Regions from separate parts of the Gordonia sp. NPDC003504 genome, predicted to be linked through region 2. Evidence: predicted binding sites of a transcription regulator. Region 2 holds the regulator's gene; the other holds the start of a gene.
The links. The regulator HspR, encoded in region 2, represses chaperone genes until heat shock. The targets are predictions, from matches to a motif close to ANNTGAGTNNNNNNNACTCANNT.

Region 1 (4,184 bases), 110 kb from region 2:
CATCTTCCCGAAGTACTCATCGGTGAGCGACAGCGCGTCCGCCTCGTACTCCACGCCGAGGATCGGGTGGCGATTGGTGAGCCTGGTGTAGGTCCGCGACGTCGAGACACTGATGCAGATGACCGGCGCCTGTGAGAACCGGTCGCGGTACTCGTCGGATTCCAGGAAACGTTGAAAGACCTGCCCGTGCAGATCGCCGAAGTCGTTGGGGATTCCTGTCGCCTGGTGTCCCGGGAGCCGGACGCTGAAATCGTAGTCACGGATGTAGGAGGAAAAGTTGTTCCCGACGATCCCTTCGATGCGGGCGCCCGTGGTGGTGTCGAGGATGTCGACGTCGAGCACTTCGATCACCGGGAAGGCGGCGTCGTCCCCGACTGTCGTGAGATGCAGATCCACCGAGACGATGTCGAGTTCGAGTTCGTAGCGGTCACCACGCGGATTGTCCCAATGGAGGAGCTCGTTGACACGGGTGTTCATCATCGACACCGCGTTGCGCAGGTTCTGCGGACGGTCTTCTCCGCGTGCGAGATTCGCGAAGTTCGTCGTGCCGCGCGAGTTGCTCGACGGGGTGTAGTCCTCGTCGAAGCGCGTCGTGCCGATGCTGAAGACACATTCATTTCTCATGCTCTGATGCCCCTATCACTGCGCAGGAGTGATTCCACGTGCGCGTCGTCGCGCGGTTCTCTGCTTGAGTTTCATAGCGCTTCGAAATCGAGCTCGCGATGGTCGAGGGTCAATCGAACGGACCCGACGACACCTGGGAGTCAGTAGTCCGAAGCGGCGCGAAAGTCAGTGTATGGAGACCGGCCGCGATAGCCTAATTCCTTCTTTCGATCGCCAGGCATAGGCATTGGCTATGTCAGCAGATCGACTCCGAACTCCGAGACGACATCGCGCATCTCCGCCACGAAACGCTGCGCCTGAGCGGTCAACGAGACCGAGGCATGGCCGATCCACCCGATCTCGATGCGTTCGTCCACGTCGAGCGCAACGTCGACGATCGACGGATCCAGATCGTCAGAGATGATGCCCGTCGAGATGGTGTAACCGCCGAGGCCGATCATCAGGTTGAAAATGGTTGCTCGATCGCTCACGCGGATCTCTTGCTTCGACGATCGCGTCGAGAGAATCTCCTCGGCGAGGTAGAACGAGTTGTTCACGCCCTGGTCGAACGTGAGCCGGGGCAGGTCCTCGAGGTCCTTCAGCGTCACGCTCTCTCTCCCTGCGAGGGGGTTCGTACGGGCGATGAAGATGTGCGGTGACGCGAAGAACAGCGGCGTGAAGACGAGCCCGGCTTCGCGGATCAGCTTGTTGATCACGCTTGCGTTGAAGTCGTTGCGGTAGAGCACACCGACCTCGCTCCGCAGCGTACGAACATCCTCGATGATGTCCCACGTGCGGGTCTCGCGAAGACTGAACGCATACTCGGCGGCTTCAGAGGCTTTCACCATGCGCGCGAATGCATCTACGACGAATGAGTAGTGCTGAGTCGATACGGCGCGGAGTCGACGTGAGGGGCCGCGCCCCAGGTACTTCTGTTCCAGAAGTTCTGATTGCTCGACGACCTGCCGCGCGTACCCGAGGAACTCCGCTCCATCGTCGGTGAGAGTCACTCCCCGCGTCGAACGGACGAAGAGCGTACGTCCCAGCCGACCTTCAAGGTCCTTGAGCGCCGCGGACATGGTTGGCTGCGCCACATACAGCACGTCGGCCGCGGCACTGATCGATCCCTCCGCTGCCACCTCCACGAAGTAGCGCAACTGCTGCAGGGTGATTCCCCGCAGCGCTCCCGCGGTCTGCCGTGCCATGGCAAGAGACTATCGAGCCGCCGATCCAGGAAAAGCGTCCGCCAGTCCAGAAACGGACCGCGCGCGGCAGCAACGGTAATGTGATCACCATCACAATCACGAGAATACTTGAGCGGAATGGACTCAACTCTACTCGCGTTGACACCACCGAACGGCCATACTTGAGCCGTACCGACTTAAGAATGTAGAGAAAGGTGCACACGAAGTGGACAGCTTCACCCCCACCACCAAGACACAGCAGGCGCTCAGCGCTGCGGTGGCTGCGGCGGCCGCTGCCGGCAATCCTGACGTGCGGCCTGCCCATATCCTGGTTGCTCTGCTCGATCAGTCCGACGGAATCGCTTCGCCCCTGCTCAAGGCGGTGGGAGTGGACCCATCGGCGGTTCGTACGCAGGCCCAGGCCATGGTTGACCGCGCGCCGACGGTGTCGAGCGCGAGCGCGCAGCCCCAGCTTTCCCGCGAGTCGATCGCGGCCGTCAGTGCCGCGCAGCAACTCGCAACAGAATTGAACGATGAGTACGTCTCCACCGAGCACCTCGTCGTCGGTCTGGCGACCGGTGATTCCGATGTCGCCAAGCTGCTTCACAACGTCGGTGCGACGCCGCAGGCGTTGCGCGAGGCGTTTGTTGCCGTCCGCGGGAATGCCCGCGTGACCTCCGAGGATCCCGAGTCGACCTATCAGGCGCTCGAGAAGTACTCGACCGACCTCACCAAGGCCGCCCGTGAGGGCAAGCTCGATCCGGTGATCGGCCGTGACTCCGAGATCCGTCGCGTCGTGCAGGTGCTCTCCCGTCGTACCAAGAACAACCCGGTCCTCATCGGTGAGCCCGGCGTCGGCAAGACCGCCATCGTCGAAGGGCTCGCCCAGCGGATCGTCGAGGGCGACGTCCCGGAGTCGTTGCGCAACAAGACCGTCATCTCGCTGGACCTCGGCTCGATGGTCGCCGGTGCCAAGTACCGCGGCGAATTCGAGGAACGTCTCAAGGCCGTCCTCGACGAGATCAAGGGATCGGCTGGACAGGTCATCACCTTCATCGACGAGCTGCACACCATCGTGGGTGCTGGTGCCACCGGCGATTCCGCGATGGACGCCGGCAACATGATCAAGCCGATGCTGGCCCGTGGCGAGCTGCGACTGGTCGGTGCCACCACGCTGGAGGAGTACCGCCAGTACATCGAGAAGGATGCCGCTCTCGAGCGTCGCTTCCAGCAGGTGTACGTCGGTGAGCCCAGCGTCGAAGATGCCATCGGTATCCTGCGTGGCCTCAAGGAACGGTACGAGGTGCACCACGGTGTGCGCATCACCGATTCCGCATTGGTCGCTGCCGCAACGCTTTCCGACCGCTACATCACCTCGCGGTTCCTGCCGGACAAGGCCATCGACCTGGTCGACGAGGCCGCGTCGCGGTTGCGGATGGAGATCGATTCGCGCCCCGTCGAGATTGACGAGGTCGAACGCATCGTCCGCCGTCTCGAGGTGGAAGAGGTTGCGCTGCAAAAGGAGCACGACGAGGCGTCGAAGGCGCGGCTGGACAAGCTGCGTCAGGAGCTGGCCGACCAGAAGGAGAAGCTCAACGAGCTCTCCGCTCGCTGGCAGTCGGAGAAGACCGCCATCGACGCGGTCCGCGACACCAAGGAAGAGCTGGAACGCCTTCGCGGAGAAGCCGATCGCGCCGAGCGTGACGGTGATCTGGGACGGGCAGCCGAGCTGCGCTACGGCAAGATCCCCGGTCTGGAGAAGGAACTCGAGGCCGCGATCGAGAAGAGCGGCACCGATCCCGACGGTGACGTGATGTTGCAGGAGGAGGTCGGACCCGACGACGTCGCACAGGTCGTGTCGGCGTGGACGGGTATCCCCGCCGGCAAGATGCTGGAGGGCGAGACTGCGAAACTGCTTCGGATGGAAGAGGAACTGGGTCACCGGGTCATCGGCCAGACCGACGCCGTGGTCGCGGTGTCGGACGCGGTACGGCGAGCCCGTGCCGGTGTCGCCGATCCCAACCGGCCACTCGGATCGTTCCTGTTCCTCGGGCCGACCGGTGTCGGCAAGACCGAGCTCGCCAAGGCATTGGCGGAGTTCCTGTTCGACGACGAACGCGCGATGGTGCGTATCGACATGAGTGAGTACGGCGAAAAGCACGCCGTCGCACGGCTTGTCGGTGCCCCTCCGGGGTACGTCGGCTACGAGCAGGGCGGTCAGCTGACCGAGGCGGTGCGTCGTCGCCCGTACACGGTGGTGCTCTTCGACGAGGTCGAAAAGGCCCACCCGGACGTCTTCGACATACTGCTGCAGGTTCTCGACGAGGGACGCCTGACCGACGGCCAGGGCCGTACCGTGGACTTCCGCAACACCATCCTCATCCTCACCTCGAACCT
Region 2 (4,184 bases):
GCACCTGCTTCCGGCGAGGAGCCGGCCTTGGAAGAGGCGAAGGCCCCGGCGACCGACGAGGTCGCCGAGCTCACTGCCGCCCTCCAGCGTGAACGCGCACAGTTCGCCAACTACAAGCGGCGGACCGAGGAGGAGAAGCAGGGGCGAGTCGCCTACGGCAAACAGGTATTGATCGAGAAGCTGCTGCCGATCCTCGACGATCTCGACCGGGCCCGCGAGCACGGTGATCTCGAGTCGGGACCGCTGCGTGCGGTGGCCGACAAGTTGGCCGGCAGCCTGAGTTCGGAAGGACTCGTCAAGTTCGGGGAACCGGGCGACGTGTTCGATCCGGAACTGCACGAAGCCGTCCAGAACGACGGCAGTGGTGCCGAGCCGGTCCTCGGTGCGGTGTACCGCAGCGGGTACCGCCTGGGTGACAAGGTGATCCGGACCGCGATGGTTACGGTCACCGACCCGGCGCCGACCGGCGCATCGGGCGCCCAGGACGCGCCCACTGGTGCACAATAAGCACCTACACGCTCCCCCGGTGATGCGCGGAAACGCCACTGGCGAACCGCGCCTCACCGGGGGCGCACACATACTTCAACCAGACATGTTCATAACGAAGGAGGTGACGTCTGGTGGCTCCACAACGAGAATGGCTTGAACGCGACTTCTACAAGGACCTCGGCGTTGCTTCTGATGCTTCGTCTGAAGAGATCAAGAAGGCTTACCGCAAGCTCGCCCGCGAGCTGCACCCCGACGCCAATCCCGGGGACACGCAAGCCGAAGAGCGCTTCAAGCGGGTGTCCGAAGCCCACAGCGTGCTCGCCGACGCCGACAAGCGCAAGGAATACGACGAGACGCGCGCCATGTTCGCCGGCGGTCGATTCCGCGGCGGCGGCAACGGTTTTCCCGGTGGTTTCCCCGGCGGAGGTACCCGGTACTCCACCGAGACCGGCGCCGACTTCAACATCGGCGACCTGTTCGGCGGTGGCGGCGGGGAGGGCGCCGGCGGATTCGGCGATCTCTTCGAGGGATTGTTCAACCGCGGCGGCTCCGGTGGCGGCGGCACCCGCACGTCGACGGCGACCCGTCCGCGTCGGGGCAACGATCTCGAGACCGAGACGACGTTGTCGTTCGCGGACGCGGCACTGGGTACGACCGTCCCACTTCGGGTGACCAGCCCGGCGCCGTGCACCACCTGCCACGGCAGTGGCGCCAAGCCGGGCACCAGCCCGCGGGTCTGCCCGAACTGCAACGGTTCCGGCTTCGTCAGCCGCAATCAGGGTGCGTTCGGATTCAGCGAACCCTGCCAGGACTGCCAGGGCACCGGCTCCCGGATCGACGATCCGTGCGCCGACTGCGACGGCAGCGGCGTCAAGGTGCGTTCGCGCACCATCAACGTCCGCATCCCGTCGGGCGTCGAGGACGGCCAACGCATCCGGCTCGCCGGACAGGGCGAGGCCGGGCGCCGCGGTGCGCCGTCGGGTGACCTCTACGTCGTCGTCCACGTGACCGCCGACAAGGTCTTCACCCGCAGCGGCCACGACCTGCGTGTGCAGCTGCCGGTGAGCATCTCCGAGCTGGTGCTCGGGGCCACCGTGTCGGTGCCGACCCTCGAGGGATCGGTGGGCGTCAAGATTCCGCCGAACACCAGCGACGGTCGCACCCTGCGGGTTCGTGGACGCGGAGTCCCCAAGCGGGCCGGCGGTTCCGGTGACCTGTTGGTGACCGTCAAGGTCGAGGTTCCCCGCAAGCTCGACGACGCCGCGGTCGAGGCGATGCACGCCTACGCCGAGGCCGAGAAGGCCAGCGGATTCGATCCACGGGCGGGCTGGGGGCGATGAGTCATGGCCGAACAGCACCGACCCGGAACTGATCCCCGGGAAACCAGCGCGACCTTCATGATCTCGGTCGCCGCCGAGCTGGCCGGCATGCATGCGCAGACCCTGCGCACCTACGACCGGCTCGGCCTGGTGACGCCCGAACGCACCAGCGGCGGTGGGCGTCGCTACTCGACGCGCGACGTCGAGGTGCTTCGTGAGATCCAGCGTCTCTCCCAGGAGGAAGGCGTCAACCTCGCCGGGATCAAGCGGATCATCGACCTGACCAATCAGGTCGATGCCCTGCAGCAACGACTGCACGAACTGCAACGCGAGGTCGAGGTCCACCGAGCCCGTCGCGGCGGTGAGCTCGTCCCCGTCCCGCGCACCAATGCGCTCGTCGTGTGGCAACCGCGTCGGCGGCGTGGCGACGACTGAGCGTAACGATCACCACCCTCACAACCGAATAACGTGCGACCCCGGTGCACCGGATCGGCCGACTTCTCACAGCGGCCTGATCTGTTGCCCACCGGGGTCGCACGTTAGTGTGTGGCGTCGAATGCCGGTTGGATGAAGGAGGCGACGGTGAGCCAGTCCCCGGATCTCAACATCACCGGGCCAGCAGTGCTCGGGGTGTCGGTGTTGGGTGAGGAGATCGCCTCGGTTGTGCTTGACGCGGCCGGTGAGATCGTCGCCAGCAACTTCGTCGACCTCGCCGACGATTCCCCGGAATCGGCGTTGACCGCCCTCACCGAGCTCGTCGATTCCGCCCCCTTCGAGATCGACCACATCGTCACCACCTGCGCACGCCCCGACGTCCGCGCCCACCTCGACTTCGCGGTACACGGTCCGGGAGCTCCGGCATGGGCCGCCGCGGTCGTCTTCGTCGACCTGCCCGCCGCGTTGGCGCAGGTGGCCGGGCGGGAGGCCGGTGGCATCGTCGGTGTCGTCGCGCTGGATCAGTCCGGTGCACTCACCACCGGGGACACTCTCGCGCTGGTCGACGCGACGGCGGCACGCACCATCCGGACCGCGCAGGTGTCGCCTGCCGACGCGCATTCGTTGAGCGATGCCGCCGGTGCCACCGCGGCCGCCGATCTGCTGCGTCCCCTGACCGTCGATCCCAGCCCGGCGAGGTTCTTGTGCGTCGGGTCGGGGGCGCAGTTGCCCGAGGTGGTCTCGGCCGTGGCCGCGGCGACCCACCGACCCGCCACCGCGGTCGCCGCACCGGTGTTCGCCGTCGCCCAGGGCGCCACCGCGGTGGTGCTCGCCGACACCCGGGCCATCCCCGTCGGTGCCGCGTTCGGCGGTGCTGCCATCGGCGGTGCTGCCGTAGGTGGTGCCGCGGTCGGGCATACCGCACCCGCCTTCGCCGACGACGCGGCGCCGACCACCGCCCTCGGGTCGCACGGCCTGCGCTGGTGGGCGATCGGCGGCGCGGCAGGAGTCGCGGCACTGTTGTGCCTGGCGGTGCTGGTGGCCTTGTTCACCGGCGTCGGCTCCGAGACCCCGGCGTCGGTGACGTCGACGACGACGGTCACCGGCACCACCGGCGAGGTCACCGTGACCCGCGCGGGGGATCCGGTGACGCAGACCGTCGTCGATCAGCAAACCGTCACCGAGACGGCGACGCCGCCGACGGTCACGCGCACCACGGCGCAGACCGTCACGCAGACGCAAACGCAGACGCAGACAGCGACGGAGACGGTGACCGAGTCGGCGACCGCGACGGTCACCGAGAACGAGACCATCTACGAGACCACGACCGTCACCGAGGGACCGCCCTGATCGGGGGGTGAGCCGCACCTCACGCGGAGCGGACGTCGAAAGGCTGCAATCAGAACATCGGGTCGTGCTGGATGAGGCTGGCCCGCACACCGGCGATGATCAGGCCGCGGCGGGTGTTCTCCACCATCGCCGGTGACCCGGTGATCAGCGTCTGGCGGTCTTCCCACGGGCCGGCCGCGGCGACCACGTCGACGAGCGTGCCGATGCGGTGGTCGATGCCGAGAGCCGCCGGATTCACCGGATGGTCCAGCCACCAGGGATTGGTCGTCTCCTCCGAGACCGCCGTGACCGTCAGCCACGGATTGGTTGAGGCGATCCGCCGCAGGACCGGCAGGTCGTAGAGTTCGCCGGGATGGCGGGCACCGTAGAAGACATGTGTCGGCGGGGTGTCGCCCCGGGTCGACATCTCGATCAACAAGGCGCGCAGCGGTGCGAGTCCGGTTCCGCCGGCCACCATGAGCACCTCACGGTCACGGTCGATGTGCAGGGTGCCGTGCGCCTGCCCGAACGTCCACACGTCGCCGACCTGCGTTTCCTGGACGATCGAGGTGCTGACGCTGCCGCCGGGTACCGCCCGGACGTGGAATTCGA

Region 1: clpB (ATP-dependent chaperone ClpB) is a predicted target of HspR. The motif match lies at 1,915-1,937, and genes of this name have one in related genera.

Annotation. Positions count from the first base shown of each region.
Region 1 is NZ_JBSFPC010000001.1:720,727-724,910, reverse strand. It holds gene ACWDPV_RS03180 (putative oxygenase MesX) at 1-624, opposite strand, end outside; gene ACWDPV_RS03175 (LysR family transcriptional regulator) at 855-1,808, opposite strand; gene clpB (ATP-dependent chaperone ClpB) at 2,014-4,184, shown strand, end outside.
Region 2 is NZ_JBSFPC010000001.1:826,934-831,117, reverse strand. It holds gene grpE (nucleotide exchange factor GrpE) at 1-507, shown strand, start outside; gene dnaJ (molecular chaperone DnaJ) at 621-1,829, shown strand; gene ACWDPV_RS03690 (heat shock protein transcriptional repressor HspR) at 1,833-2,243, shown strand; gene ACWDPV_RS03685 (hypothetical protein) at 2,391-3,593, shown strand; gene ACWDPV_RS03680 (FAD-binding oxidoreductase) at 3,643-4,184, opposite strand, start outside.